DNA from 4 places in the Desulfonatronum thiodismutans genome. Region 2 is predicted to be linked to each of the others. Evidence: predicted binding sites of a transcription regulator. Region 2 holds the regulator's gene; each other region holds the start of a gene.
What was found. Region 2 encodes sigma-54, which starts transcription at its own class of promoters, with help from an activator protein. Its sites were predicted from a motif close to CTGGCACGGNNNNTGCTT; they were not measured.
Positions count from the first base shown of each region.

Region 1: a site for sigma-54 is predicted at 4,645-4,662, ahead of fliD (flagellar filament capping protein FliD). Genes of this name have one in related genera too.
Region 3: a site for sigma-54 is predicted at 2,766-2,783, ahead of GY33_RS0101115 (YeiH family protein). Genes of this name have one in related genera too.
Region 4: a site for sigma-54 is predicted at 2,399-2,416, ahead of GY33_RS0101145 (YeiH family protein). Genes of this name have one in related genera too.

Region 1 covers NZ_JPIK01000011.1:37,170-44,679, reverse strand. The annotation lists gene gcvT (glycine cleavage system aminomethyltransferase GcvT) at 1-426, shown strand, start outside; gene GY33_RS0107945 (16S rRNA (uracil(1498)-N(3))-methyltransferase) at 448-1,224, shown strand; gene GY33_RS0107940 (hypothetical protein) at 1,266-2,078, shown strand; gene GY33_RS0107935 (replication-associated recombination protein A) at 2,075-3,292, shown strand; gene GY33_RS0107930 (flagellin N-terminal helical domain-containing protein) at 3,592-4,563, shown strand; gene fliD (flagellar filament capping protein FliD) at 4,717-6,390, shown strand; gene fliS (flagellar export chaperone FliS) at 6,461-6,943, shown strand; partial or broken gene GY33_RS21960 (zinc-ribbon domain-containing protein) at 7,046-7,141, shown strand; gene GY33_RS21390 (YIP1 family protein) at 7,409-7,510, shown strand, end outside.
Region 2 covers NZ_JPIK01000004.1:325,861-333,370, forward strand. The annotation lists gene GY33_RS0102105 (PTS sugar transporter subunit IIB) at 1-451, opposite strand, end outside; gene GY33_RS0102110 (PTS sugar transporter subunit IIA) at 464-880, opposite strand; gene rapZ (RNase adapter RapZ) at 912-1,811, opposite strand; gene GY33_RS0102120 (PTS sugar transporter subunit IIA) at 1,878-2,327, opposite strand; gene hpf (ribosome hibernation-promoting factor, HPF/YfiA family) at 2,331-2,876, opposite strand; gene rpoN (RNA polymerase factor sigma-54) at 2,948-4,381, opposite strand; gene lptB (LPS export ABC transporter ATP-binding protein) at 4,445-5,170, opposite strand; gene GY33_RS0102140 (LptA/OstA family protein) at 5,167-5,730, opposite strand; gene lptC (LPS export ABC transporter periplasmic protein LptC) at 5,731-6,291, opposite strand; gene GY33_RS0102150 (pseudouridine synthase) at 6,658-7,461, shown strand; gene GY33_RS0102155 (phosphoribosyltransferase family protein) at 7,458-7,510, shown strand, end outside.
Region 3 covers NZ_JPIK01000004.1:116,204-123,713, reverse strand. The annotation lists gene GY33_RS19495 (c-type heme family protein) at 1-2,549, opposite strand, end outside; gene GY33_RS0101115 (YeiH family protein) at 2,915-4,696, shown strand; gene GY33_RS0101110 (hypothetical protein) at 4,725-5,003, shown strand; gene GY33_RS0101105 (NF038143 family protein) at 5,139-5,750, shown strand; gene GY33_RS0101100 (NF038143 family protein) at 5,874-6,485, opposite strand; gene GY33_RS0101095 (radical SAM protein) at 6,606-7,510, shown strand, end outside.
Region 4 covers NZ_JPIK01000004.1:125,093-132,602, forward strand. The annotation lists gene GY33_RS0101135 (sigma-54-dependent transcriptional regulator) at 1-102, shown strand, start outside; gene GY33_RS0101140 (hypothetical protein) at 232-492, opposite strand; gene GY33_RS0101145 (YeiH family protein) at 529-2,283, opposite strand; gene GY33_RS0101155 (sigma-54-dependent transcriptional regulator) at 2,670-4,100, shown strand; gene GY33_RS0101160 (P-II family nitrogen regulator) at 4,114-4,449, opposite strand; gene GY33_RS0101165 (DUF1538 domain-containing protein) at 4,452-5,180, opposite strand; gene GY33_RS0101170 (DUF1538 domain-containing protein) at 5,177-5,872, opposite strand; gene GY33_RS0101175 (ABC transporter ATP-binding protein) at 6,146-7,510, opposite strand, start outside.

The sequences.
Region 1 (7,510 bases), on a different contig from region 2:
CCAGCCGGACTCGGGGCCCGGGACACTCTGCGCCTGGAATTGGGCCTGCCGCTGTACGGCCAGGACCTGGACGAGCACCACACTCCGGCCGAGGCCGGGTACGCCGCCCTGCTCACCTCCCCTGCTTCTTATGTGGGCAAAGGGCGTCAGTTGGACGTTCGGGAGCGCCTGACTCCGCTGCTCATCCCCGGACGACGCAGCGCTCGCCATGGAGACATGGTCTATGGTGCGTCCGGAGACGTATGCGGCCGGGTCACCAGCGGCAGCTTCGCCCCGTCCCTGGGACACGCCGTGGCCCTGGCCTACGTGAACGAACGGTTGGCCGAGGAACCGGAGTTCCTGATCCGGACCGGGAAGGCCGAGTTGACCGCGCGGCGAACTACCCTGCCTTTTTACACCCAGGGAACCGCCCGAATAAAGCTTTAGGCGACCTTTCCGCGTCAAGCCGTGAAATCTCTCTACCTGGCCCCGGAACAATGGCGAGAGCCGTTCCAATTAGAAGGACCGGAAGCCCATCACCTGCTCACCGTCTTGCGCGCTCGTCCGGGAACCACCGTACGCCTTTTCGATGGACATGGGAGGATCGGTGATTTCATCGTGCGGACCGTGACCCGGAAAACAGCCCGCCTGGACCTTCTCTCTCAGCAACGGCTTCCGCGTCCACGACGGGAAATCCATTTGGCCATGGGTTGGAACAAGGCTTCGCGTCGTGGGTGGATATTGGAAAAAGCCGTGGAACTGGGGGCCGCGGGGTTGATTTTTTGGCAAGCCTCGCGCAGTCAAGGAAAGGTTCCGGATCAACCCAAGGAGAGCTGGGTCGATCACATGATCAATGCGGCCAAGCAATGCGGCAATCCCTGGCTGCCCACAATCTCCACCGTTGCCGGGGGACCCGACGAGGTGATCAGCTTGTGCTCCAGCTGGGCTCATCAAGCTTCTATCCAGGATTGGTCCCAGGCAGGTCCGGAGATCGGGAAATTTTTGATCTGGGAAAGTGTTTCTCCGAGCGATCTGTTTGATCCGGGCCAACTTCCTGACTCCGGCCCCGTGCTCCTGGTTTTCGGACCGGAAGGCGGATTGGCCGAGGGTGAGGCACAAGTCTTTATCGACAACGGCTACCTGCCCCGCTCCCTGGGCCGGTCCACCCTGCGCTGGGAAACCGCCGCTCTGCTCTGCCTCGGGCTATGTTACTGGCGGACCCAGAGCGGCCTGCCAGAACCCTGAGTGTCCCAAGTTAAATCCATATCATCCCGCGAGTCCGCCCCATGTACTGTCCCAAATGCAAGCACACCAGTTTTGATCACCTGGCGACCTGTCCCAAGTGCGGCTACGACTGGCAGTCGATTCGCTCTGCCCTGAACCTGAATTGGCTCCAATCAGCCGGACATGAGTGGCTGCCCGAATCCGCCTCTGAACCGCCGGAGGCAGTGGTGGAACCGGAGACTTCAACAGTCCCGGAGCCGATGGATTTCGAACTGGATGTTGAGGCCGCCGAACTCTTCGCTTTTGACGAACAAACCTCGGATTTTGACTTGTCGCCGCCTGAAGAGTCCGTGCAATCGGAAGATACCCCCGCTGTTTCCGTTGCCGCGTCGGCCCAGGATAATTTCGAGGTCGCACCCTCAGGCACACGGATCGAGCCGGATGTGGCGGACGATACTCCCCTTGAAGCCGACCTCTTCCAGGCTGAGGTCGTGTCAGTGGATGATGCCGATACGACAGCATTTTACCAAGACGGCGACACAAAACCCGATTTCTCCGAAGAAGCCAAAACCACCGAAGAGGAACTGCCGGTCTGGGAGATCGAATTGCCCCAGGACCTGCTTCCCCAGGACTATTTACCCGAGCCGGTTGGCGAGGAGCGCGGTCCCGTGGGAACGGGCGACGAGCGCGAACAGGATGACGTCGAGGTGGTCGGGGATATTGCCTACGATTTTTCCGAAGTAGAGGTGGTCCTTCCGGAACTGGATGAAGCGGCCCAGCCTCCTGCCTCTCGCGACTCCGGGTCGCCGCCAAGCCCAGATGGTGGCGACGGTACCGAGCCACCCTCCCCCGGCGATCACAAGGAGGGGCGATGAGCTTTCAACAGCCCCTGGCCGCGGCCATTCGCCCGACCAAACTGGAAGATTTCGTCGGCCAGGATCATTTACGGATCAGGCTGCAAGCCCTGTTTCAGGCCAAGCGCATGCCCAGCCTGCTGCTTTTCGGCCCTCCGGGCTGCGGTAAATCCACCCTGGCCCTGCTTTTGGCCACTTCCCGCAACCAGCCCTATTTGCGTCTGAGCGCGCCGGAAGTGGGGCTGGCCAATCTGCGCAAGAAGCTGGAGAACATGGAAATCCTGGTACTGGATGAACTGCATCGGTTTTCCAAGGCCCAGCAGGATTTCTTCCTGCCTATCCTGGAAAGCGGAGAAGTCACCCTGCTGGCCACCACCACGGAAAACCCGTCCTTCAGCGTGACCAAGCAACTGCTTTCGCGCATGCATGTCCTGCGCCTGCGGCCGCTGAACCGCCAGGAATTGACCACCCTGGCCAAGCGCGGAGCACAAAGCCTCGGGGCCGCCATCCCCGAGACCAGCCTGGAAATTCTTGCCGGTTTATCCAATGGCGACGCGCGGAGCCTGTTCAACCTTCTGGAGCTGACCGCGGAATTGTCGCCGGAAAAATGGGCCGAGGACAAGCTGCGGCAAGCCTTGCCCGAAGTGGTTCTGCGCGGGGACCGGGAGGGCGACTCCCACTACGAGCTGGCCTCCGCGCTGATCAAGTCCATTCGCGGCAGCGACCCTGACGCGGCCCTCTACTACCTGGCCTGCCTCCTGGAAAGCGGCGAAGACCCCCGCTTCATCTGCCGTCGCCTGATCCTTTCGGCCTCCGAAGACGTCGGCTTGGCCGATCCCCAGGCCCTGAGCCTGGCCGTGGCCTGCCAGCAGGCCGTGGAATTCGTGGGCATGCCCGAAGGCTTCATCCCCTTGGCCGAAACCACCGTCTATCTTTCCCTGGCCCCCAAAAGCAACGCCACCTATGCCGCCTACTTGGCGGCCCAGAAAGAAATCCGCGCCCACGGCCCCCGGCCCGTCCCCCTGCACCTGCGCAACGCCTCCTCGGCCTTGCAAAAGGAATGGGGCTACGGTCGCGGCTACAAATACCCCCACGCCTACCCCGACGCCTGGGTGGAACAGGACTACCTCCCCGCCGAAGTCAACCTCCGCTTCTACGAACCTAAACTCCAAGGCCAGGAGCCACGGCTCAACGCCTGGCTGTCCAAGTATCGGAAGAAGCGGAACGTTGGCTGACCGAATTGTGAGTTTTCAAAATCATCCCCTCTAAACGGCTTCTTTTTTGCAAATCACTTCCTGTCTAGCCTTCCGTACAGCCGGATACGGAAAGCTTTTCCCCTTGCCATCACAACATGACGGGTGAGGAAAAATCAGCATTTCTTGTGAATTCTGATTTCACTCTAAAGTTTTTCCTCCATCCGTCGATACAGTAGTCAAATACTGGGCGGCCCCACCCGCGGCGGGTGAGGATCATGTCCATGATGGACGGTTTGACGCCCAGGCAAGGAAGCCAACATATTCAAGGAGGAAGTGCTATGTTAAGTATTAACAACAACCTTATGGCCATGAACGCGGCCCGCAACCTGAGTGGCAATTATGGCGCTCTGGCCACGTCCACCCAGCGTCTTTCATCCGGTCTGCGCATCAACAGCGGTGCCGACGACGCTGCGGGATTGGCCATTCGTGAGTTGATGCGGGCGGAGATCGCCTCGCTGAACCAGGGCGTCCGTAACGCCAACGACGCCATCTCCATGATCCAGACGGCCGACGGCGCCCTGGCCGTTATCGACGAAAAGCTGATCCGGATGAAGGAACTGGCCACCCAGGCGGCCACCGGTACCTACAACTCAGACCAAAGGTTGATTATTGACTCCGAGTATCAGGCCATGGCCTCGGAAATCACCCGAATCGCCAATGCGACGAAATTTAATGGCATTTATTTGTTGAATGGAAATCTGTCCGGACAATCTGGCAGTGATGCCGCAGGCAACCCTCATAATTGGAGGGATGGATTTGATGGTAGTGGTTTGAAATCAACAGGTCCTTTGAAGGTTCACTTTGGCCCATCGAACGACAGTGCCGAGGACTATTATTACATTGCTATTGGTAATGCCACGGCATCGGCTTTAGGAGTTGGAAACGCATCTGACGGCACGCGTAGCTCAGGAACTATTGGAACCTCAGTACTTGAAAATGATGCCGGCTACTCGATTTCAACACAGCAGGGGGCACAGCAGGCATTGAATGCTCTTGAAATGGCAATCCTCTCCAAGGACAACATTCGAGCCAGCCTCGGCGCCTTGCAAAACCGGCTGCAGAACACCATCACCAATCTCCAGATTCAGGCTGAAAACATCCAGGCCGCGGAATCGCGGATTTCGGACGCGGACATTGCCTTGGAAATGACGGCATTCGTGCGTAGCCAGATTCTGACCCAGGCTGGAGTGGCCATGCTCGCCCAGGCCAACTCCCTGCCCAGGATGGCCATGCAGCTCATCGGCGGCTAAACATCAATCAGGGCTTGATCTTCAAGGCCGGGCCCAGTCCAGGGTCCGGCCTTTTTTGGTGATGGCGGTCAATATAATACCGTGGCATCAACTTTGCTTGTAAAATCATGAGGTAATTCGAACCGGCAACTATTTCCCGACAAGGTCGAATCTATGGATACCGAAGCCCTTATATCAGGATCGATCAACTTTACCGGTCTGGGGTCTGGAACAGACTTCAAGACCATGATTGAGCAGTTGATCAACTTGGAGCGCAGACAAACCGCCCGCTTGGAACTCTGGAAAAAGGAGTGGGAGCAGAAACAGGAGGGGTTTCGGGAGCTGAACTCCAAGATGCTTACCCTGCGGACCAACCTGCAACAGATCAACACCATGGCCAAGTTCATGGTCAAGGACGCGGACAGCGTCAACAAGAACGTGCTCACGGCCACGGGCACGGACAAGGCCCAAGTTGGCAGCCATGTGCTTGAGGTTCATCAGCTGGCTCAAAATCATATCCTGACCAGCACCACCACCAAGCCCAGCACGACCGAGGACATCACCGACGGCTCGGCACGGGTGTTCAGCTATTCCTACAACGGCAAAACCAGGACGTTGAACCTTCCGTCCGGTGGCAGCCTTGAGGGGTTGCGCAACCTGATCAATACGGACCCGGAAAATCCGGGAGTTCGGGCCAGTATCATCAAAAGCGCGGATGGCGCCCACCACTTGCAGCTTCGAGGCATGGACCTGGGGGCGAACAAGACGATTACCATCAATGGTACCACCACTGTTCCTGATTTTGCAGACACGAACTTCAACGAAACCCAGGCTGCGCAGAACTCCAAGCTGAAGATCGACGGCTTTCCCCCGGGGGAGGATGATTGGGTTGAACGCTCCACAAACACGATATCCGACTTGCTGGAAGGCGTAACCATAAGTCTGCGCCAAGCCGGCACGACCACGCTGAACATTGCCGTGAACAATGAAAAGGTTTTGGATAATGTTCGGGAGTTCGTTGATCAGGTCAACGAGGTGCGAGCCCAGATCACCAAGCTGACCAAGGTGGACCAGAGCGGCAACGGGTCCATCCTGACCGGCAACTACGCCATCCAGATGATCGACTCGCGTCTGAAATCCATTACTTCCGTAAAGGCTATCGGCTTTGACGTAAACAACGACGTCTTCAGCTCCCTGGGCATGATCGGGATCACTACGGATGCCGATCAAGGCTCTCCCACGTTCGGCATGCTCAAGCTGGATGAGGAAGTTTTGGAGCACTCGCTGCGTAATCGGCCGGACGCTTTTGCCCGTGTTTTCGCCGCCGACTATATCGGCTCCAGTGATTCCCAGGACTTTCGGTATTTATCCAGCATCGACGGAGTGACCAAGGGTGGCGAGTACAACGTAAAATATACGGTCAGTGGAGGCACGATCATCAACGCGACCATCAACGGCAATCCGGCCAGCTACAGCGGCAACGGAGAAATCACCGGTATGAGCGGTAAACCTGAGGCTGGTATGGTCATCAAGGTGGACGACCTGTCCGTGGATGGCGACTACTCCGGCAAGGTTTTTCTCAAATACGGAAAAATCCCTGAACTTGCTGACGCTCTCCGGGCTTTGACGGACAGCAGTAGCGGGCCGCTTAAGATTCTGGAAGAGAACTACGACGACATCACAGAAGGAATCGACAGAAAGATCGAGTTCGAACAGCGTCGCATCACCCGCATGGAGAGGGACTTACGCGCTCGGTTCGCTCGTTTGGAAACCTTGCTCGGCTATTACGACCAGCTCGGCGCCTCCATAAGGTCACAGCTTGGGCAGTTGAGTTCGGACACGAAGTAATCCGGGCGGCACCGAGTGTCATCTTGGTGCTCAGTCGCACGTTCGATACCTTCAAGATTGGGAGAAGAGTATGTACAATGCCGCGAAAGCCTACCTCCAAACCCAGGTCACCACGACCAACCCCGGAGACGTCGTCGTGTTGCTCTATGGAGGGGCGATCAATTTCTTGCAGCAGGCCAAGCAGAAAATGAAAGAACGGGATATGGAGCAAAAAGGACTGTTGATATCCAAAGCCTTGGACATCATCGGAGAACTGGACAGCAGCTTGAACACCCAGAAAGGCGGTGAGCTTGGCGAGAATCTGCACAAGCTTTATTTCTACTGCAACACGCGGTTGCTGATGGCCAACCTCAAGCTGGACCCCAAGCTTATCGACGAAGTGATCTCCATTCTTTCCGGACTCAAATCCGCGTTCGAGGAGATCAAAAACCAGAATCCAGCTACGTTTTCCTCGACCACCTCCACCATGACCGCCCCTGGCTCCGGCTTCGCTGCTCCGGAGACGAATACGCCGACCACGACCATGCGATACGCCAGAAACGCCTACAAGTAATCACCCGGCGAGCCGCGCACGGCTTCAGGCTTGCTTGCTTCTCTCCTCGGGACGGGCTAGGAATGAACGAAGTTGTTGAACGTTTGTCCCCGAGGAAACACCATGGAAATCACCTGTCCCCAATGCGGCTTCGCCAGGACCGTTTCAGACGAAAAAATCCCGGAACGGGCGGAGATCGCCACCTGCCCGAAGTGCAAACATAAATTTCAATTCCGTACGGCGGGCGAAACCGTTTCTCCCCCCCCCCTGCTTACGGACGCTCCGTCCGACAAGCCAGACACCCGCCACTCCCAAACTGAATCAGCCCAAACCGAACCGGAAAGAACTCCTGAAAGCGACCCCGTCCAGCGAGCTTCGAGGGCCGAACACCCCGAAGCCTCATCGCTTGAGAGAACACCCCCCGGCAAAGCTTCACCTGAGAAAGCTCCATCCGATAACGGCGATTTCTGGGACAGCCTTGCGTCCATGGGCTCACCTCACCAGGAAGCCCGAGACGAAGTACAACCCGAAGAGGTTACCGAGGACGGTGAAATCGAAGTTCCCTGGGAGCGACTGGATATTTACGGC
Region 2 (7,510 bases):
TCGAATCGTTGGGAACACAGCGGAAATCTAAATGAATGCCCCGTTTGGCAAAGGCCTTTAGGCAGCCGATGTCCTCGCTGCTCAGGGCCACATGCGGACAGAGCTGTTGCTTGCCCGGTGAATAATGCAGATTGCCGATGTTCACCGTGGTCAACGCAAAACCGGCCTGCACCGCCCGTTGCACGTCGCCGCACGTAGCGAACAGCAGCAGCGTGTAGTCCCGCGGATGGATAATCCGACCGTGCTCATCCAGATGCATGGATATCCGATCAACCCCGACAAAGGAGAGCTCCACGCCGCTGGGCACGGCCAAGCGGATGATCTCCTGACGCATATCGTCACCAGCCAGTTCGTCGTTGACCACGAGGATGTTCCTGGCGCCCAGATACGGCACCCAGGCTTCGATGACCTGCCCGTGGACCAGACGATTGTCGATGCGCACCCAGTTCATGACCGCTCCGCCCTACTCCTTGGCCACCTTGCTGCGCAGAAGATCCCCGGCGACGACGATCCCCTGTGATCCGGCCGCCTTCGCCTCCTTGGCCAGTTCGGACAGGGACAGCTTGCGAGAACCGAGCACGCGCAACAGCATGGGCAGGTTCACGCCGGTAATCACTTCCAGTTGGTGCTCGCTTTTGTTCAACAACGACAGACTCAAATTGGTCGGTGTCCCGCCGAACATGTCCGTCAGAATGACCACTCCCGGACCGTGATCCGCGCTTTTGACGCTCTTTCTGATCTCCGCCAGAGATTTCTCCACTTCCTTGGTCACATCCACGCTCACGAAGTAGCAATCCTGTTGTGGGCCGAGAATCAGCTCCGCGGCCTTGAGCAGATAAGCTCCGTACTCCGTATGCGTGACCAACACGACTCCAATCACCGCATTCTCCCGAAAAAACTGAAATCCGGGTTCATCCCAGATTCAGGTGACGATGTTCAATGGTAACGGAAAATCCAGCGGCGGTCAGCGAGGTCAATACGGCTTGGGACACGGCCACCGAACGATGCCTCCCTCCGGTGCATCCCAGGGCCATGGTCAACCGATATCGGCCTTCCACCGCGTACAATGGCAGCAAATACCGTAAAAAATCCTCAAACCGACCGATGAAGTCCTTTCCTGGGTCGTCCCCCAGCACGTAGCGGGCAATGGACTCGTCCAAGCCAGACAGAGGACGCAAATCCGGATCAAAGTAGGGGTTGGGCAAAAACCGCAGATCAAAGACCAAATCCGCTTCCAGGGGAACACCGTACTTGAAGCCGAAGGAAATCAAATGAATGCGCATTCCTTCGCCGATTTCCTGATTCAGAGGCCATTTCTCCTGAAAAACCCTCCGCAGATCGTGGATCGAAAAGTCCGACGTATCCACCACCAAATCGGCGTGCTTGCGCAACCCCTCCAGCATGACCCGCTCCCGGAAAATGGCCTGGTCCAACCCCATGCCCTGGGCTTCCAAGGGATGAGGGCGGCGGGTGGTGGCGTAGCGCCGGATCAGCACTGCGTCCCGAGCTTCCAGAAAGACCAGCTTCGGGCGCATCCCGGCCTGGTCCATCCGCTCCACGAACTGCTCCCATTGCAGGGCGAAGTCAGATTGCCGCACATCCAGCCCCAAGGCCACCCCGGCGTACTGATCCAGCTTCATCTCATCGGACAGAGTCAGCAACTGTCCAGCCAGCCCGGCGGGCAGACCGTCCACGCAATAATACCCCAGATCCTCAAAGACATTCAGGACCGTACTTTTGCCTGCTCCGGATTGTCCGGCGATCATAACCAGACAGAGTTCGCAGGATTTTTGCGTTTGGTACGTGCTCATCGCGGTTTGTCTTTTAGTAGGGGCACGGCGCGCCGTGCCCCTACGGTGTGGACGGTTCAAATACCTTCACGCCGAGCTGAGGGCGTCCCAGAAAAGCTCCTTGTCCTGGGCCGTGAGGAAGGCGTGCCGAAAGGCCTCGTCCTTGAGCAGGCGGGTTATGGACGCTAGGATGCGCAGGTGCATCCCGGCGACCTGTTCCGGGGCCAGGACCATAAAAAAAATATGGCATGGCTTGCGATCCAGGGCGTCAAAATCCACGCCCTCGGCACTGCGCCCGACCACCAATACGATCCGTTCCAGCCCCTCCAGCTTGCCGTGGGGAATGGCCACTCCCTCGCCGATGCCCGTGCTCCCAAGACTTTCCCGGTCCTTGAGCACCCGAAAAGCCGCTTCGGCGTCCAGGCTCGGCTCCTTTTGGGCCAGCACGGCGACCAATTCCGCCAACACTTCCGCCTTGTTCCTGGCTTGCAATTCGGGGAGCAGCAAGTCCTTGCTCAAAAAATCCCTGAGGACCATCGATTAGATTCCCGGGTCGATCAGACCGAAGTCGCCGCTTTTCCGGCGGTAGATAACGTTGACGCGCTCGATGTCCGCATTAAAGAAAACCAGGAACTCGTTACCCAGGGCTTCCAATTGCATGGCCGCTTCGTCCACGGACATGGGTTTGGGCTCGAAATTATCGGTCTCCGTGATGGTCTGGGCTCGCTTGCCGGTCTCATCCTCGGTGAAGGTGATCACGTCCACCCGCGCGGACTGGCCCTTCTGGCCGCGACGATGGTCCTTGTTCTTCTCTTTGGTCTTGCGCACCTGGGCCTCAAGCTTGTCCAGGACCAGATCGATGGTGGAGTACATGTCCTCGCTTTCGGTGGTGGCGGAGAAATGCATGTCCTTACCTGTAAGGATCACCTCGGCCATATGCCGATACTTTTCCACGGAAAGGTTGACGGCCAGTTCACCCTGATCTTCAGGGCGCAGGTAGCGGTTGATCTTATTAAAGCGCTCGCGGGCGTAGCCCTTGAGGTGATTGGACGGCTCGAAATTCTTGAAAGTAAAAGTTATTTCCATGCGACACCTCCAAAGTAAAACGTTCTGGGTTGGTTTGAGGTTATTCGCTCCGTTGGGAGCATGTGGGATGGTTAAAAAATGGCCTTGCGCTTGGAAGACGACTCGATGTTCAACGCCATGCGATACTTGGCCACGGTCCGTCGGGCGATGTTCACGCCCAAGGACTTCTTTAACAGTTGTGAGATCAGTTCGTCGCTGAGCGGACGCTTGGGATCCTCTTCGGAAATCAGTTTCTTGATCTCCGCCTTGACGCTTTCCGATCCGGCTTCCGAGCCGTCGTCCATACCCAAGGCGCTGTTAAAGAAAAATTTCAATTCATATGTTCCGTGGGGGGTGCTCATGTATTTGCTCGTGGTGATCCGGCTGACCGTGGACTCGTGCATGTTGATGTCCAGGGCCACGTCCTTGAGAATCATCGGCTTCAGATGCGTCACCCCATGACGGAAAAAATCGATCTGGAACCGGACGATGCTTTCGGCGACCTTGAGCAGGGTCCGCTGGCGCTGGTACAGGCTTTTCATCAACCAATGGGCTGATCGGACCTTTTCCTGAATGTAGTCCTTGGCCCCCTTGTCGTGAACGGACAGCTCCTTGGCGTAGGCCTCGTTGATCATCAAGCCCGGTATCTCGTCTTCGTTCAGAACCACGATGAAATCGCCGCCGTGCTGGAGAATGTAAACATCCGGACTGGTGAACTGAGGGTCCTCGGAGCCAAAGCTCTTGCCGGGCATGGGATCCAGGCGCTGAATGCAGTCCAGGTAGTGTTTGATTTCCTCCATGGAGAGCTTGAACTTCTTGGCCAACGGCTTGTAGCGCCGTTTTTCCAGCTCTTCCAGATGGTCCTTGACCAGGGAAACCAGAATCGGGTCGTCCAGACCCAGTTCGTCCATCTGGATCAGCAGGCACTCCCTCAGGTTTCTGGCGCAGATCCCCACGGGGTCCAGACGTTGCATGATCCGCAGGATCCGCTCCGCCTCCTCCGTCTCGCAGCCGGCCATGGCGGCGATGTCCTCGATTGATTCGCAAAGATACCCCACGGCATCCAGGTTGCCAAGGATCACCTCGCTGACGGCAAGTTCCCGCGCCGATAGGGCCGAAAGCCGCAACTGCCACGAAAGATGACCGATCAACGTGGACTTGCCGGCCAGCCGGGCCTCGAAACTCATGCCCTCTTCCGGGACTTCCCAGTCCCGACCCTGGATCTGTCGACTGATGCTGGAAAATTCCCCCAGGTAGTCCTGCCACTCCGAATCGTGAAGCTGCCGAGGCTCCTCGACGTTTACGGACTGAAACCGATCCTCGGCGGGGTCCTTCTTCGGAGTCTCCGTAGCCTCGTCTATGCTTTCCGGCACGATCTCCAATACAGGATTTTCCAGCAATTCCTGCTGGATGCTTTCCACCAACTCCAGTCTGGAAAGCTGAAGCAGCTTGATGGCTTGTTGCAGTTGGGGGGTCATCACCAACTGCTGCGTCAACTTCAGTTGCTGGCGCAGTTCAAGAGCCATGTCGCGTTCTCGCCTCCATAATCGGACTGAACGGTTGGAAAGCCATTCCAGGTTGTTGAGCAATCATAAGCAAAAGTCCTCACCGAGATAGACCTTCCGAGCGATGGAGTCAGCCACGATGGCCTCCGGCGACCCTTCAAAAATGGCCCGTCCTTCGAAGACAATGGACGCCCTGTCGCAAATCTTCAGCGTTTCACGGACGTTGTGATCCGAAATCAACACCCCGATCCCCCGCTCCTTGAGGGACATGACAATCTCCTGGATGTCGTCCACGGCCAGGGGGTCGATGCCCGCGAAGGGTTCGTCCAGCAGCATGAATTTCGGATTGCGGATCAGGGCTCGGGCGATTTCCAGGCGGCGGCGCTCCCCGCCGGAAAGAAACATGGCCTTCTGATCGGCCAGCTTGGCGATGCCCAGTTCCTCCAGCAGGGCCTCGGCCTTTCTGCGCTGCATGACCGGGGTGAAGTCCGTGTACTCCAGAATGATCTGCAAATTCTGCATCACGGTCAGCTTTTTGAAGACTGAACTCTCCTGGGGCAGGTAGCTCAGCCCCAACCGGGCCCGCTCATGCAGCGGCCAAGTGGTGATTCGCCTTCCGTCCAGATCCACCACCCCGCTGGTGGGCTTGATCACCCCGACCAGCATGTAGAACGTGGTGGTCTTCCCGGCTCCGTTGGGACCTAAAAGGCCAACGATCTCCCCCTGCTCGACCCGAATGGAAATATCCCGGACCACCTCTTTCTGGCCGAAGCTTTTGCGCAGACTCTTGCCGGAGAGAAGGGCCTTCACCGTGCCCCCTGCTCGCGAGGCAAAAGAAACATTCCTTCCACTCGACGATCTGTGCGTCCCTGCACATCCACCTCTCTTTCTTCAACATTGAGCGTAATCACGTTGCCTTCCAATCGGGTCCCGCCTTCTTCCACCCGGGCGTTGCCCTCCAGGCGCAGGACGCCCTGGTCCACCCAATAGGTGGCCATGTCGCCGTGACCGACACGGTCTTCGTGCTTCAAAAAAACCTGGCCAAAGGCGATCATTTGTTCAATGTCCACTTGAGCTTCCATATCCTGTTCCGGAACCATGCCCTCGGGCCGGGCTTCCCGGGGAAGGGTTCGCAAAAGCACTACCAGCCGTTCCGAGCGGAGCTGAAAATTCGGTCTGTCCACCCGCACGTCCCCGATAAACTCGATCTGATGGTCGCGATGGGAGTAGCGCAACCGCTCGGCCGTGATCCGCGTCGGGATGGCCTCATCTTCCGCGGAAGAACTCCAGCCGGGAAGCAGAAACAGCGTAACCAAGACGACCAGAAACGGAACCCTCAAAAGCCGGGGCAATGAAAACCGAGTTTCCATCTACAAACCGTGTCCGAAACTGTCTTTGGCGATGATCACTTCCACTCCGCCCTCGGCGTTGACCACCCAGGTGTTCAGGTCCACGTCACCCCGCTGCGAGCGGAGTTGCAGCCCCTGGCGATCCAGGAGGATGTCCCCGTGCAAAAATATGGTTTCATCAATTTGGACGAAAACAGCCTCGTCGGAATTGAGATAGGTCGGACCATGTTCCATATGCACTCCGGACCAAAGCCGGATGTCGCTGGTGGCCTGATCCACCTCCCCCAAGGGGGCGCTGACGATCACGGGAATGTCCCGACCATCCAGGCTTTTTACAATATTCGGGGAGTTGAGCAGCACCATCTGCTGGCCTTGGTCGTACGACGCGGACAGAGCCCGCAGGGTCCAAAGGGTTCGCCCCTCCTGGCCCAAGCGCATTTCTACGCCGCTCATGCTCACGTCCGTTTCCGCGTCGCCGACGATGTGACCGACGGTACGCCGCTCCTCGGGTGCACCAGCGGAAAAGAAATACAAACCAAGCACGAACAGGATCAACACCCCGGCGATAACCTTCCGACGCACGCCTCCTCCCCTGTTTTGAATCGATAAAAAATTGAGAGTACAATCTTTGCAAGAGAAAATCGAGTACCGGTTTTCATCCCCGTCCGCCCCAAGCCACATGCGGATAGAAACTCCGGCACGACAACGAACAACGGCTATAGACGGCACTTGTCATGTGGTCAAACCGAAACCCGTCAACGACTTGCAACAAGCATGTCCTGGATGCCCGCGTTCGCGAGCATGACGGGATTTACGAAACGTAGTATTCCAGGCCATTCTCGCAAACCCGTGAGTCCAGCCGGGAATCCAGCCTTGACCCCTCCGCTCACCCGGACCTATGCTCACTGGATGAATGATTCTGAAACGCGGGACTCAGAGGTAAACACCGTGCAGACCGACCAAGCCACCCGGCTGAACAAGGCCCTGGCCCGGGCCGGGCTCTGTTCCCGCCGGGCCGCGGACGACCTGATTCTGAGCGGGGCGGTCATGGTCAACGAAATCGTGGCCGACTCGCCGGGCATCCGCATCAATCCTGCCGTGGATCGAATTCATGTCCACGGACGGGAAGTCCCTCTTGGCCATATCCGGTCCTCCGACCACCTCTATCTGGCCCTGCACAAACCTCCGGGCGTCGTGACCACGGCCCATGATCCCCAAGGCAGGAAGACCGTCCTGGACCTGCTCCCACCAAACATCCGAGGTCGCCGTCCTTTTCCCGTGGGCCGGCTGGATCTGCTCTCCGAAGGCCTGCTTCTGTTGACCACGGACGGAGAACTGGCTCTGCGCATGACGCATCCCCGCTGGGAACACCCAAAAATCTATCATGTCCGCGTTCGTGGCCGGGTCACCTCGGAAAAGCTGTCGACCATGCTCGGCGGGATGCGTCTGGCCGAGGGGGACCAACTCGCGCCGGTTCGGGCACGGGTCATCGGGGACCGCTCACCCCGAGCACAGGACCATGCCGTTACTCTGGAGATGACCCTCCGCCAGGGCGTCAACCGCCAGATCCGCAGGATGTGCCGCGACTTGCGACTGCACATCATCCGCCTGCGGCGCATCTCCCAGGGGCCGATCCACTTGGGCGATCTGCCTCCCGGCGCGAGTCGGCCACTGACCAGCCGGGAACTCAAAGCCCTGCGTGCATCTCTGGACCTTCCCCACGACATCCCCCTTGCCGAGGAGCCCGCATGATCCATCTTTTCTTCTGTCCGCAAATGACCGAAATGGCCCTGCGCATCCA
Region 3 (7,510 bases), 210 kb from region 2:
CGAAACTCCGTCCATTCTCCGGGTTTGCTCAGGACGCTGATCTCCCCGCCGTGCTCCCGGACGATGCCGTAGCTCACCGAGAGTCCCAGGCCGGTGCCTTCCCCGGTGCTCTTGGTGCTGAAAAAAGGATCGAAAATCTTATCCTGAATGTATTCCGGTATGCCGTGCCCGTTGTCCCGGATCACGAGACGGACGGTTTTGCTGTTGGAAAAATATTCGGTTTCCAAGGCGATACGGCCATCTCGGCCTTCGATGGCCTGGTGGGCGTTCATCAGCAGGTTCAGGACCACCTGCTTCATTTTATTGAGGTCCATACTTTGCGAAGGCAGGTCCGGGTCCAGCTTTCGCTCCACGATGACGCCTTGCTTCTTGAACTGCTCAGCGACCATGGCCAGGACGTCGTCCACGATCTGGTTGAAGGACGCCGATTGCTTCTTGGTCTCCGGGCTTCGGGCGAAGTGCAGTAGATCGCTGACGATGCGTTTGCAGTTCAGGGTCTGCTTTTCGATGGTGCTCAGGTCCTTGAGCCCCTGAGGGTAGTCCGCGAGCTGGCGCTTGAGCAGCTCCACATAGCAGAGGATCACCCCCAGGGGGTTGTTGATCTCGTGGGCCACGCCGGCGGCCAGTTGGCCCATGGCCACCATTTTCTCGGTCTGCTGGATTTTCTGCTCTACATGCTTTTGGTCGGTGATTTCCTTGACGTAGCGGATGACGCTCTCCACTTCCCCCTGTTCGTCCGTGACCGGGTAGCAGTGGACCTGGAAAATGTCGCCCTGGGCCGGGCAATTGCTCTCATAGACCACCGCTGACTTGGTGCGCATCGCCGTTTTCAGGCCGCATTCCTTACAGGGGCTTTCCCCGCTGCCGTGGATTTCGAAGCACTTCCGACCGATGACCTCGTCCGTATCCACGTTGTAGCGCTCGGTGTAGGCCTTGTTGACCATCCGGATGCCGAAGTCCCGGCCCATCAGCACCACCTGGTCGGTGATCCCGTCGAACACGGATTGGAGCAGCTCCTTACTCTGAATCAGCTTTTCCATGTTTTGCAGGCTTTCCACGGCAATGCCGATCTGGCGGCCGATGGACAGCAGCAATTCCATCTGCTCCTGGGTGACGAACTTGCAGTCCACGCCGATGAAGGAGAGGACCCCGAGGATTTCGCCTCGGCAAAGCAGGGGAACGTTCAGGTTGCCGGCTGCCCCCCGGCGGTCGAAACAACTGGCCTGCCCGTTGGCGGCCTGGGCAATGGCATCCACCAGCCGATTGGGCCGGGCCTCCAGAACCGTGGGGATGATGTGTTGCAGTGGAATGGCGGACGGCAGGTCGGGTGCGTTTTCCTGGTATTGCAGCGTCAGTTGATGGTGGGCCTTGTCATACAGGTAGATACCGGAGCCCTGGGCCGGGAAGACCTGGAGCGTGCGTTGCTGGACCTGGGGCAGGATTTCGGACAGCGAGACCGCCGCCGTGGTCAGTTCCGCCAGGGCGTTCAGGGTCTGCAATTCCTGCTTTCTGGCCTGGACCTTTTCCTGGAGCATTTGCTCCGATTGTTGCAGGGCAGCGGTCCTGCGGGCCACTTTGTCTTCCAGATCCTGAGCGTATTCCCTCAGTTCCTGGCGGGTCCTGTTCAGGTGTTCGGCCATGCTCACGGCGGCTACGGTCAATTCCTGGATTTCGTCCCGAGGGTCCATGGGATTGGGTTTGGGTAAAAATTCCTGAAGACTTTTCTCCTCCACCTCGCCCCGGAAAATGTTCAGCACTCCGTGCAGGTTGTTGACCACGGCCCGGTTGAAAATGAAGGCCATGAGCAGAAAGAAGAGGGTTGCACCTAGAAACAGGGAGAAAAAAACCGAGGCCGCCTGATCCCGAATCTCGGCCAGGGCCTTGTGTACCGGAATGCCCACGGCCATCACTCCGGCCAGGTCCCCTGGTTGGTTCCAGAATCCGCGCTCCGTGCCGTACATGTCCAGCATGTCCCGTGGGGCGTGAACCGGATCGCCATGACAGCTCATGCAGGATTCCTCGAAGTAGACGGGCTTGAAGCGCATGAACTGCTTTTCGTCCCCGACGTTCAGGGTTCCCTGCCAGTTTTGGAGATCCGGATTGATCTGGAAAAGGTTGAGCATGGAGAGTTCCAGGCTGTTGGCCTCGGACCTGGGATTGCGGGCGTTGCGGGCCACACGCCGGTACTCGTAGTGGGGCATGACCTGGTTGAAGTTGTCCATCACGGCCCGTCCGACGTAGGAGGTGGACATGGCCTGGACCATGAAGAACTCCTCGCCGAATTCCTCGGACATCCGCGGCCGCAGCTCGTCGCGGACATACTTGCGGCTGGCCTCCACCGCGGCCATGACCATCATGGTCTTTTCATAGGCGTGTTTTTCCATCTGCGCCGTCTCGCGCAGATAGATCAGATAGGCCCCGGCGAAGCAGACCAGGAGCAGACTCAGGCCCGTGGCCACCAGGAATCTGGACCGGAATCCCAAGGATTTGTGAAAGAGGTGGCTTTTGCCTGACTGGCCGGTTTCCCCGACGGGGCTTTTGATAGGCATGGCGGATCTCGATCAGGAGTCAGAAGTTGAGTTAGCAATGGGGAGTATCATATGTCACGCAGAACAGTATTGCAAACTTTAGTTGTCAATGTTGTGCTAACTGATGTTGCGTCGCGTTAATCGATTTTCAAAAAACGCTTAAGAAAGAAGATCAATCGTTTTCATAATATTTTGAAATATAGAGTTTATTTTGTGCATTTCGAGAATGTTGATCGCTTGGCTCGGAGTTTGCTTTAGTTTGAGAAAAGATTCACTCGTCACGGTTACGCGGTTTACGTCGAGGCGGTTAGCATGGAGCTTGCCGGTATGGCGTGAGAGGGCCGCGTTGATGGTATCAACCTGCAACATTTAAGGAGGTTTTTCACATGGCGGAAAACCAAACGGACAATGTGGTTACCGAAACCAAAGTTCCTATGCTGACCCAGATGCACACCACCGAGGACTGGTGGGCTATCTGGCTGGCTGGCATCATCCTCATCCTGGCCATGATCGCGGCCATGGCCGCCCGGCCCAATGTCGAAAGCATGGCGGAATACCGGGCGACCATGGAAAATGAATCGGAAATGGCCGGGTTCCGGACCATCGCTTTCACCGAGGCCGAAGCTCGGTTGAATGCCGTCCGGGCTCGCGACAGCGGATTTCTTAAAACCATAAATGACCTTATGGCACGCCCTGGTCGCTGGACCACCAACCCTCTGGATGCTCTGTATCGCAGTGAAGCAGCCGCAGCGGAGATCCGGGCGGCCAACGCCCAGCGGTTGGAGCAGGCCACGGAGCGGCTGAACACGGCCCGAGTCAACGCCCAGGAGGCAGAAGACCTGGCCCGTGAGGCAAACTTTCAGAACACCCAGCTCAACCAGGAAGCCCGCGCCCTTCTTGGCGAATGGCGGGCGGCCCGGAGCAGTCATTCCAGCGCCCGCGGCGCGGCCAACACTCAGCCCTTCAATCGGATTCCCACCCTGCTGGGGTTGATGGTGGTCATGGCCGTGATCTTCTCCATCGGCGGCAAGTTCATGGGCCATAACCTGAAGGAGTTCTTCATCGGCTTTCCCATTGTCTTTGGCTTGGCCGTGCTCTCCTACGTCATTGCCAACCAGGAGACCGTCAGAGCCTATGGATTTTCCTACGTCTTGTGGGGCATCGTGCTGGGCATGCTTATCTCCAATACGGTCGGTACGCCGAAATTTCTTAAAAGCGCAGCTCAGACCGAGTACTTCATCAAGACAGGCCTCGTCCTTCTGGGTGCCAGCATCCTGATTAACCTGATCATCATGGTCGGCCTGCCCGGCATCTTTGTCACCTGGGTGGTCACGCCCATCGTGCTTATCGGAACCTACTGGTTCGGCCAGAACGTGATCAAGATGGAATCCAAGCAGTTGAACATCACGGTCTCCTCGGACATGAGCGTTTCCGGCGTTTCCGCGGCCATCGCCGCCGCCGCCGCCTCCCGGGCCAAGAAGGAAGAACTGACCCTGGCCATCGGGATGTCCATGATCTTCGTGGTAGTCATGATCTTCGCCCTGCCGACCTTTGCCAACTGGGTGGGCATGCATCCGGTCTGGGCCGGGGCCTGGATCGGCGGCACTGTTGACAACACCGGTTCCGTGGTCGCCGCGGGCGAGTTGATCGGACCGGAAGCCATGTACGTGGCCGCGACCATCAAGATGATCCAGAACGTGATGATCGGCGTGATGGCCTTTGGCGTTGCCGCTTACTGGTGCTTGAAGGTCGAGCCCGAGCGGGCCTGCGCCGCCGGGGCCGCCCCCATGAAGTTCACCGCCGCCGGCGCTCTGTCTGAAATCTGGTACCGGTTCCCCAAGTTCATCCTGGGCTTCATCGGTGCTTCGGTCCTCTTCTCCGCCTTGGGTGCGGGCATGGGCGAGGATTGGGCGCAAGCCATGATCCGCAACGGCATCCTGGCCTGGGCCAACGGTTTCCGTGACTGGTTCTTCGCCATCGCCTTCGTGAGCATCGGACTGAGCATCAGCTACCGCGAGCTCAAGGAACCCCTGAAGGGCGGCAAGGCGTTGATCCTGTACGTTTGCGGCCAGGGTTTCAACCTCCTGCTCACCGCCTTCGTGGCCTACATCATGTTCATGGTTTTGTTCCGCGACGTCACCGATCGGCTGATGTCCATGGGCCTGTAATCGCCTGATCCACATGGAGCAGGGACCATTGCCTTCCAACAACCAACAAGCCGGGGACGGGAAACCGTCCCCGGCTTCCCCTTTGCGCCGCATGCTGCGCCTCGGGCTGGGCGTCGCCTTGATTGTCGGCTTTATCGCCACGCTGAACAACTTGGAGCGGCTCACCGGCAAAAGCGAGACGTTGGAGACGTTGCGCGAACGGGACATCTACGTCGGAGCTTGGTACTGGGATACCATCCAAGAAGTCTCCGAAGCCATGAGTTTCATGCGTGGTGCCTTGGGCAGAGGCGACAGCAAGGACGATTGACGCTGAAACCGTTTTCGGCCACGTTCCCAGAATGCGTGGTCTCAAGTCTTCCCGAACGGCTGGAATCCGGTTACATACAGGGTGGCTTGTGGATAAAGGCAACCTTCCCAATCCCCTCCAAACGGAGCATCATCCGTGCCCGCTGATTCCGAATCCAAACTTCTCAAGGCCCAACTCAAGGCCATCCTAACCGAAGAACGGGAGTTTGCCTCCAGGGTTGTCTATTACCGTCGCGCCGATACACAGTCGCCGTGGTGGTACAACTTCATCCCCTTCAAATTTCTAGTCGAATATTTCGGTCGTAAAAAGGAAACAACGCAGTTCAGCCAAAAACATCTGCGCTTCAAGGAAACGGCCTTGCGAGCGGCGGAGGAAGCCGTCCGGTCCGGGAACGCCGAGCGTGCCCGGCAGGAGATGAAGGGCGAACTGCGGGAATTCTGGATGCGCGAGCAGAAGCTGGAGTCACGGGAAGTCTATGAAAACCTGTCCGCCATGATGGACCTGCTCCTGGACCACTATCTTGGGCTGCTGCAAACCAGGGAGCGGGAATACCTGCTGATGCTCCGCAGGGCTTACCAGAACCGCGCAGCATATCAGGAGTTCCTGGCCCGCATGGAGCAGGTGGAGCACGCCGTTGACCAAGGCGTGGTGGATGCCCTGGGGAAGACCTGGCCGGACCCGTACATCCAGAGCAAACAGAAAGCGATCCGGGACGTTCGCAAACGGGAACTGGAAGACGCATTTTAGCAGAGTATTCTTTCGAAAAACATAAAACCGCGCTCCAAAGGGAAACGCGGTTCCATCTAGGCAGTTACCTTTCCCGCCTCCTGACTCCTGAATTCTGACTCCTGACTCCTGAATTCTCCTCTTTCAAACCGCCTCGCCCTGGAAGAAAAACCGCATTTCCTCCTCCCGCATCTCCGCCATCCTTTCCTCGATCCGACTCATGACCGCCCCGGATTCTTCCGAGGTGTGGAAGTTCTCTCGCAAGTGGCGGTTGGTCTCGTCTTCGGCCTCGGCCAGTTTGTTCAGGTAATACCGATACGCGCCGGAAGACCCGTATGCGCCTCGGACCAAATCCTCCAGAGCGCCTCCCGGTTGTTCGAGCAGGGTTCGATAGTGCTTTTCCATGAGCTTCAGGATGGCAATCTGCTTGACGGCCAACGCTTGCTCCGTTTCGGACTCCAGTGGAACCTGCGGGAAATACTCAGCTACGCTGTAGTCCTGGATTTCTCCGGTTTCGATGTCTTGAAGAGCCTTGTCCAAAGCCTTTGTTTTCGTGCCCAGAATATTGCTCGCGAAGGTATGGATACCTGTCTTGTATTGGGTCATTTTCATCATGTGGTGCACGAAGAGCACCGGCAACAAGATCATCCAGACCGAAACCTCGGGCTTTTTGACCACGTCCTTGGCCAAGCGGTAGGCGAACTGCCGCTCATGGGCGAGGATGATATCGTACTTTTCCCGTAAACTTAGTGACAAGTGGGACTCCTTGGGGGAAGTTGTGGTGGATTGCCGAGCCTGTTAGACAAAAACAAAGGGATTCAATTAGTCTTTTTCGGCCCGAAAGGCAAAAATGGGATGAATGAGGGAGGAGACGTTATGGGTGAAACAGAGCGGGATTCCCTGCCCCAAAAGCTGCGCCAATGGTGGGAATACAAGGTGTTGCTGAACCCCAAGGACTGGATGCAGATCGAGGTCACGTCCAAATGCAACGCGGCCTGCGACTACTGCCCGCGAACCGTGTACCGCGAGCATTGGCATGACCGCTTCATGTCCCTGGATACGTTTCGGCGCTTGCTGCCGACCCTGCGCAAGACCAAGCTGGCCTATCTCCAAGGCTGGGGTGAACCGTTTCTGCACCCGGAATTTCCAACCATGGTCCGGCTGGCCAAGGAGGCCGGATGTACCGTGGGCGTGACCACCAACGGCATGCTTTTGAACGAGCAGCGCCTGGCTCAAGTCATGGACGCGGGCCTGGACATTCTGGCTTTTTCCCTGACCGGCACGACCCCGGAACGCAACGACCCGGCCCGGGCCGGAGCGCCGTTGGTCAAGGTGCTGGAAAAAATGAAGATGGTTCAGCGGATCAAACAGGAACGGGGCACCGTCAAGCCCGTGGTGCACATCGCCTACATGCTGCTGCGCTCCGGCCTGGACGACTTGGAAGGGTTGCTTCGGCTGATGGCCGACCACGGGGTGGAGCAGGCCGTGGTCAGCGTGCTGGATTTCGAGCCGGGAATTGAACTCTCCGAGGAAGTGCTCGCGCCCAAGGACGACCAGGAACTGCATGCCCTGGAAGAGCGCTTCACCCGGCTGCGCGAGGCGGCCGTGAACCTGGGCGTGACCATCCACACGCCCAGTTTCGCCCCCAGGGGCAAGGACGATCCGGTCTGCGCCGAAAACGTCCAGCGAACTCTGTTCGTCTCCGCGGACGGCGAAATCTCCCCCTGCGTCTACGCCAACGTCCCCGTGGACCAAGCCGAATACGCCCGTCAAGGTCAACC
Region 4 (7,510 bases), 200 kb from region 2:
GTCTCCCAAGCCGCCAAAATGGCCGACATGAGCCGGGTGGCTCTTCAGAAAATCGTGCGAAAGATGAACATCAATCCGGTGGAGTATCGGGCGGGGTCGTGAGCCGAGAATCGACCACGGCTCTCGGACAGCGATGAAATGAAGCGGCCCTGGAAAACCGATCTCGGTTTTCCAGGGCCGCTTTTTTGTTTATCCGGTGCCTGGCCGGCCGGCGCTGCCGCGTGGGCGGACCTACTGATTACGCAAGGTATTGCGGATATGCATCTGGGCCACGGCGGTGTTCTCGCACTGGGAATACCAGTACGTGCCCGTATCCACGTTGGAGTCCGCGATGGCCTCCATCACCGGGCGGATGTGCGGCAGGGTCTGGCCCCAGGGCAGCACGATAGAGGCCATCACCCAGACCAGGGCCACGCCGGCGGCCAGTCCGATCCAGCCTTTCAGCTTCCCGTGGCCGTGATTGCCGCCCTGATTCTCTTTTGGCGCGTCCATGACCGTCTCCCTATTAGGTTTACGCCCGACGAACGATTAGCCCATCAGGCTTTCGGTGACGTGCGGGAATACCACGAAGTACATCAAATAGGCCACGAGCAGCGTCAAGATCAGGTTCAAGGTCTGCCCGCAGACGTACAGGATGACCGGCTTGCCGCCCTTGAAGTGGTGAGCCATTTCCCGGAAGTTCGAGGACAGGCCGATGCTGGCGAAGGCCAGGATGAAGAACCATTCCCGGATCGGGCGGGAGAAACCGCGCAGCACGCCCTGGTCGATCATCACGTCCCCGGCGCTGCCCATGGTGACCAGCATCCAGGAAAAGATGATCGACGCGGCGATGAAGCCCAGCACGAACTTGGGAAAGCGGTACCAGATTTCCATCTTGCTGACCTGCTGACCAGGCGTACAATCCACCCGTGCGCACCAGTACACGGCCACGCCGAAAGCGATCACGCCGATGAGGATGTTCTGGATCATCTTCACGGTCGCGGCCACGAACATGCCGACCTCGCCCAGGAACGCCCCGGCGGCCACCACCGCGCCGGTGGAGTCGATGGTTCCGCCGATCCAGGCCCCGCCCAAAACCGGATGCATGCCCACGGAAACGATGAACGTAGGCAGAGCGATCATCATGATCGCGGTAAAGAGCATGGACATGCCCACGGCGATGGTCAGCTCCTCCTTCTTGGCCCGGCAGGCCGCGGCCGTGGCGATGGCCGCGGACACGCCGCAGACGGACATGTCCGCGGAGACCGTGATGTTCAGGGTCTTGGATTCCATCTTCAGAACCCGCTGACCGAAAATGTAGGTCAGGATGAGGACCGTGGGGGTGACGACCCAGGCCACAACCACACCAGCCTGACCGATGAGCATGATCTTGCTGAACAGGATTTCCGCGCCTAAAAGTACCAGGCCGGTCTTAATGTAGTACTCGGTTTGCAAGGCCGGTTTCAGAAAGTTCGGCACGCCCACGGTGTTGCTGATCAGCATCCCTCCGAGAATGGCCCAGATCAAGCCGCCGAACCCATATTCTCGCATGGTACTCTGTTGACCGATCATCTCCGCGACAACAGCCAGCAGGAAAACGAACCAAAAGCCCTTCATCAGATTGGCCGAGCCGATGTCCATAAATCGAGCGCCGACACTGAAGAAAACCATGAAAATAATCATGATCCCGATCATGTAGGGGATCTTGTTGTAGGCCTGAACCGAGGCCCTGGTCCGCAGACTGCCCCGCTCCTTCTCCCTGGCCTGACGCCACTCCCGGATGGCCGCCTCGGCCTGCTCGTTAAGGTCTTCGTTACGGAACGCTTCCTCAGCGGCCAGTTCCTGAGCCTGCTTGGCCCGTTCCAGCGCGGCCTTGGTCGCTTCCTGAGCCTCCTTATAGGCCGGTTCGGCCTTCGCCCGCCGCTCCGCGGCAGCGGACTCGCTCAAATAGAAGGACTCCATGGGGCTGCTCGTCCACCGGCCCGGCATCTCCAGCCACTTGGCAATGGTTTTTCCATGGGGCTCGTTGCGCGCCCGCAACCCGGACATGGCATCGTTGGCCCCGTGCCATTCGATGGTGTGAAACGACGCGCGGGCGTCCTCGGCGGCCATGGTCGCCTCGGCCTTGGCCAGTTTCTCATGCATGTCCGCCGGCGGCCTTGGCAGGAAAATGATCAAGCCAATGACCAGGATCGCAAACCCCAGCCAAATCGCCCACCAATCCTCCTTCTTCCACAGTTCGGACCATTCCCATTTACCACGGTCGATGACAATATCGGATTGCTGCTTCGAAGCTTCGGCCATCTCGCTTCCTCCTAAAAAAGGTGTTCGTGAATGATCAAGGCCCTGGACGCGGGAGCCTCAAAACGCGGCTCTCTCCGGACCTGCCCTTTCCGGGACCACCCCGGCCTTCTCACGGAAGCAAAAAGCAAGCCTGACCTTCTTGAAAAAGAAAATAAAACTTTTTCAATGTATTGCGGCGAAAAAAAAGCAAAGGTGCCATCCTGGGTTGATGCTATCCTTGGTTGGCATTGCAAGCCTCGATTTGCATTTCAAAGGCGGAAATTTACAAGGCCTTCAAGGCCGGGTAAAATTCCGCCACAATCCCGTGCAACGAGATTCTCAACAAGGGAATGCATCCTCGCAACCGGCCGAAAAACCTTCACCCCTTACCCAGGCATCACCTCCATATGGCCCAGCAGCATCTTCTGATCATTGACGACGAAGTGGACATGCTCCAAGGATTGAGCCGCGTTCTCTCTTTTGAATTGGACAGCGTCTCCGTGGTCACAGCATCCAGTCCAGCCGAAGCGCTGGAACTGATCGGCACGCGCACCTTTGAGCTGATTCTGCTGGATATCCGGATGCCGGAAATGAACGGAATGGATCTGCTCGCCCGGATTCGTGAGACGGACCCCAACGTCACCGTGATCATGATGACCGCCTACGGCAGCATTGAAACTGCAGTGGAAGCCATTCGGCAGGGGGCCTACGACTTCGTGACCAAACCCTTTGAAATCCTAGATCTGCTGCGGGTGCTGCGCAAAGGCCTGGAACGCGGTCGACTGATCCGCGAAAACCTGAGCCTGCGGGCCAAGGTTTCAGAGCAAAACTCGTTCGCGAACTTCGTCGGCCAGACCGCGCCCATGCGCCGACTCTACGACACCATCCAGGCTTTGGCCCACACCAACTATACCGTGCTCATCCGCGGCCAAAGCGGTACGGGCAAGGAGTTGGTCGCCCGGGCCATCCACGACTTGAGCAAACGCAAATCCCGCCCCTTTCTCGCGGTGAACTGCCCGGCCATCCCGGAGCAACTCCTGGAGAGCGAGTTGTTCGGACACAAGAAAGGGGCGTTTACCGGAGCGGATACGGACTATGTCGGACTTTTCGAGGAAGCTGACGGCTCGACCCTGCTCCTGGATGAAATCGGAGACATTCCCGTCACCCTGCAAACCAAGTTGCTGCGCGTGCTCCAGGAGCAGGAACTGCGGCCTTTGGGCGGGGTCAAGAGCAAGAGGATCAACGTGCGCATCCTGGCCAGTACCAACCAGGATCTGGAAAGGAAGATCAACGAACGGACCTTCAGGGAGGATCTGTTTTACCGGCTGAACGTGGTCACGGTCCGAACGCCGACCTTGCGGGATATCCGTGAGGACATTCCCCTGCTCGTGGACCACTTCAGCAAAAAATTCTGCGCGGAACTGGAAATCCCGGCCAAACGCTTTTCTCCGGCGGCCACGGAAGAATTAATGCGCCGCAACTGGCCGGGCAACATCCGGGAGCTGCAAAACTTCGTCCGCCGGATGCTGATCTTCTGCAAGGATGAAGAAATCGAAACCATGCACATCCATGCCGTGGAGCACCCCGGCGCGAGTCCCGTACAGTCCCTGGTTCTGCAGTACGCGAACATGACCATGGAGCCCTACATCGAGGCCCGCAACCGGATGCTGGAACAGTTCACCCGCTCCTACGTCCAGAACCTCCTCTTCACCACCAACGGCAACATCTCCAAGGCCGCCAAAACGGCCGGCCTGAGCCGGGTGGCCGTCCAGAAGATCATGCGCCGCATGGGGCTCCACTCTCCGGACTTCCGGACCACCGTCCACTCTCCGCAGTAGCCGACGCGTCGGCTCAGGTATCCAGCTGGCACATGTGGCAGATGCCGACGACCTTTTTCAGGTCCACAACAAAGGCGATGCCCGCGCCAGGCTTGTTCAGGCTGCCCTGCACCAGGATGGCGTCAAGGACGGTTTGGGTTTTCTCCTGGGGGACGATGGTCAATACAATGTCCTTTTCCGGCTCAATGGGAATACCCCACAGCTTCTTTTGTTCCCGGATCCCGGTGCCACGTCCGGGTATGATCGTCCCGCCCTCGGCCCCGGCGGACTTGGTGGCCGTGATGATGGTCTCGCTGCCGCCCTTGTTCACGATGGTGACGATCAGGTCAAAGGGAATATTCAGGTCCACGCTCAACTCCTTTTCTTCACGGAAGTGACGATCAATCCAAGGACCATGACCGAAAGAATCGGGGCCATGGCCACCAGGGCAATCAGGCCGAAGCCGTCCAGGACGGGATCGCGGCCTTCCATCGCCGTGGCGATGCCCAGGGCCACGGCAAGCACGAAGGTCACGGTCATGGGACCGGTGGCGACCCCTCCGGCGTCAAAGGCGATGGCGACGAAGGTCGGGTCGCAAAAACGCATCAGCACCAGGGCCAGGAGGTATCCCGGCACGAGAATATAATGGATGGGCACGCCGTAGATGATCTTGGCCATGCCCAAGGCCACGAACAAGGCCACCCCGAGGGACAGGGTCGCGAGAATGGTCTTCTCGCGAATGCTGCCCGCCGAGGCCTTTTCCACCTCGTAACTCAGAATGTGCACCGCAGGTTCGGCGATGGTGGCCACCAAGCCCAGCATAAAACCGATCAGGATCAGCGGCCAGGTCGTGTCCATGGCTCCGAGAATCTCCCCCATGGCCGTGCCCACGGGCATGAACCCCACCTGGACGCCTTGCAGGAATAAAATCAATCCCATGACGCACAGCACCACCCCCTTGATCATGTTCACCACGAACGCCCGGGGCAGCTTGAGGTAGACAAGTTGGAAAAACAGAAAAAAAGCCACCAGCGGAGCCAGGGCCTGCAACACTTCCAGCGAGACGTGGCTGAAATCCAGAAAGGCCAGAATCGTATTCATCCGTAAATCATCCCCAAAATCATCACGCCGATCACCGGCCCGATGGAAGCGAGCCCCACCAACCCGAAACCGTCGGAAAAGGAGGACCGTCCGCCCATGACCGCCACGGCGCCCAACCCCAGAGCCAGGATGAACGGCACGGTCACCGGACCGGTGGTCACGCCTCCGGCGTCAAAGGCAATGGGCACGAAAGAAGCGGGCGCGATGAAGGAAAGAACGATGATCAACAGGTAGCTGACCCCGTACAGCCAGGCGATGGGCACGCGCAGCACGATGCGCAGCATGGCCAGGGCCACGAAGAACGCCACCCCGATGGCCACGGTGATAATCAGCAGGTTGCTGGTGATCATCCCGTCGGAAACAATATCCACCTGATGGGCAAGCACTCTTACATCCGGCTCGGCCACGGTCACGACGAACCCGAGGATAAAGGCGAAAAAAAGCATGAAGATCATCGAGCCATGCTTGGGTAGTTCACTACCCACGGCCTCGCCCATGGGCAATAGTCCAACCTTGACCCCCTGGAGAAACAGCAACAAACCGGCCAGGACCATGGCCGCGCCGATGAGAAACCGCGCGAACACCTCCCAGGGCAGATGAACGAGAAAGACCTGAAGCAGAATGACCACCACGGAGATGGGCAGCACGGCCAGGACGACCTCTTTGAGATTTTCCTTGAAGTCGGACTTCACTGAGGACTCCTACAGGCTGGGGGAACGAAAAAACAATAAATTACAAAATTTTAAGTTTGAAACCGCTACCACGAGGGAAAATGCAAGTCAAATCTGCCGGATGCCGGGTCAGGGTATTTTGTTCTCGAACCACTGGCGCTCTGGATCGGTATCGAAATCGAAATCGCTATCGAAATCGGAAAGTTGTCAAAAATCGATTTCGATCACGATTTCGATTTCGATGATTGCCGACCCACCCTTGGGGGTTCGGTGGCCTCATCATGCAAGGAAAATCTACCCCGACCCGGCCATCAGCAGCCCGATCCGCTTCATCCGCTCCTGGTCGTCCACCGGGAAGTCGTCCATGATCTTGCCCCGGAAGATCACGGCTATCCGGTCGGCCAGGGTCATGGCTTCGCGCAGGTCTCCGGTGACCAGAAGGATTCCGGCGTGGTCCCGGGCCTGAAGCAGTTGTTGCCAGACCTCTTCAGTGGAGGAGATGTCCAGCCCTTGGGTGGGTTGCTCGGCCACGATCAGCCGGGAAGCGCGGAAGAATTCCCGGGCCAGGACCAGCTTTTGAAGATTGCCGCCGGACAGCCGGCCGGCGAGCATGTCCGGGCGGCCCGGCTGGACGTTGAATTCCGCGACCTTCTCAACCACGGTTTTCCGGGCCAGCTTACGGCGTAGCCAGGGGCCCCGGCAGAAGCCCTGGCGGGTGGTCAGCAAAAAATTTTCCGTCAGGGTCATTTCCCGACACACGGCCACTCCCAGGCGATCCTCGGGAATATAGCTCAGGGACTCCTTCCAGGCAGGGTTGGCGAAAAAGGACTTCCAGTCCGCGCCCAGAATCTCCACCCGCCCGGCTCCCGGCGGCCGCAGTCCAGCCACGGTTTCCACCAGTTCCTTCTGGCCGTTGCCGGCCACCCCCACCAGGGCCATGATCTCGCCTTGGCGGACTACCAGGCTGACGTCGTCCAGGCGCGGGCCGGTGAGGTGTTCGACCCGCAGGACGGGTTCTCCGGGCGTGCAGCATGCTTTTTCGATGTCCAGGGACACCGTGCGCCCGATCATCCGATTGGCCAACTCTTCCTTAGACTGGATTTCCTTCGCGTCCCAGTGCCCCACCAGTTCGCCGCGGCGCAACACGGCCACCTCATCGGCCACGGCAATGACCTCCTCCAGCTTGTGGCTGATGAAGATGATCGACTTGCCCTGCCTGGCCATGTTTTCCAGGGCCTCGAACAGGTGCGCGGCTTCCACAGGGGTCAGTACTGCCGTGGGTTCGTCGAAGATCAGCACCTGGCTTTGGCGGTACAGCAGTTTGAGAATCTCCACCAGCTGCCGCTCACCCATGGACAGTTCCCAGATCCCGGCCCCTGGATCGATGGGCAGATTGAAGCGCCGGGCAAGCTCGCCCACTTCACGCTCCATGACTTTGGGGGAGATCCAGAACCGCCTCTCCTGGCCCAGGAGCACGTTCTCGGCCACGGTCATCCGGTTCACCAGCATGAAGTTCTGATAGACCATACCGATTCCCGCGGCGATGGAGTCCTTGGACGAATCAAAGCGCATCTCTTCGCCGCGCAGAAATATCCGGCCTGCGTCCGGCTTGAGCCGTCCGGCAAGCATGCTCATCAAAGTGCTCTTCCCGGCCCCGTT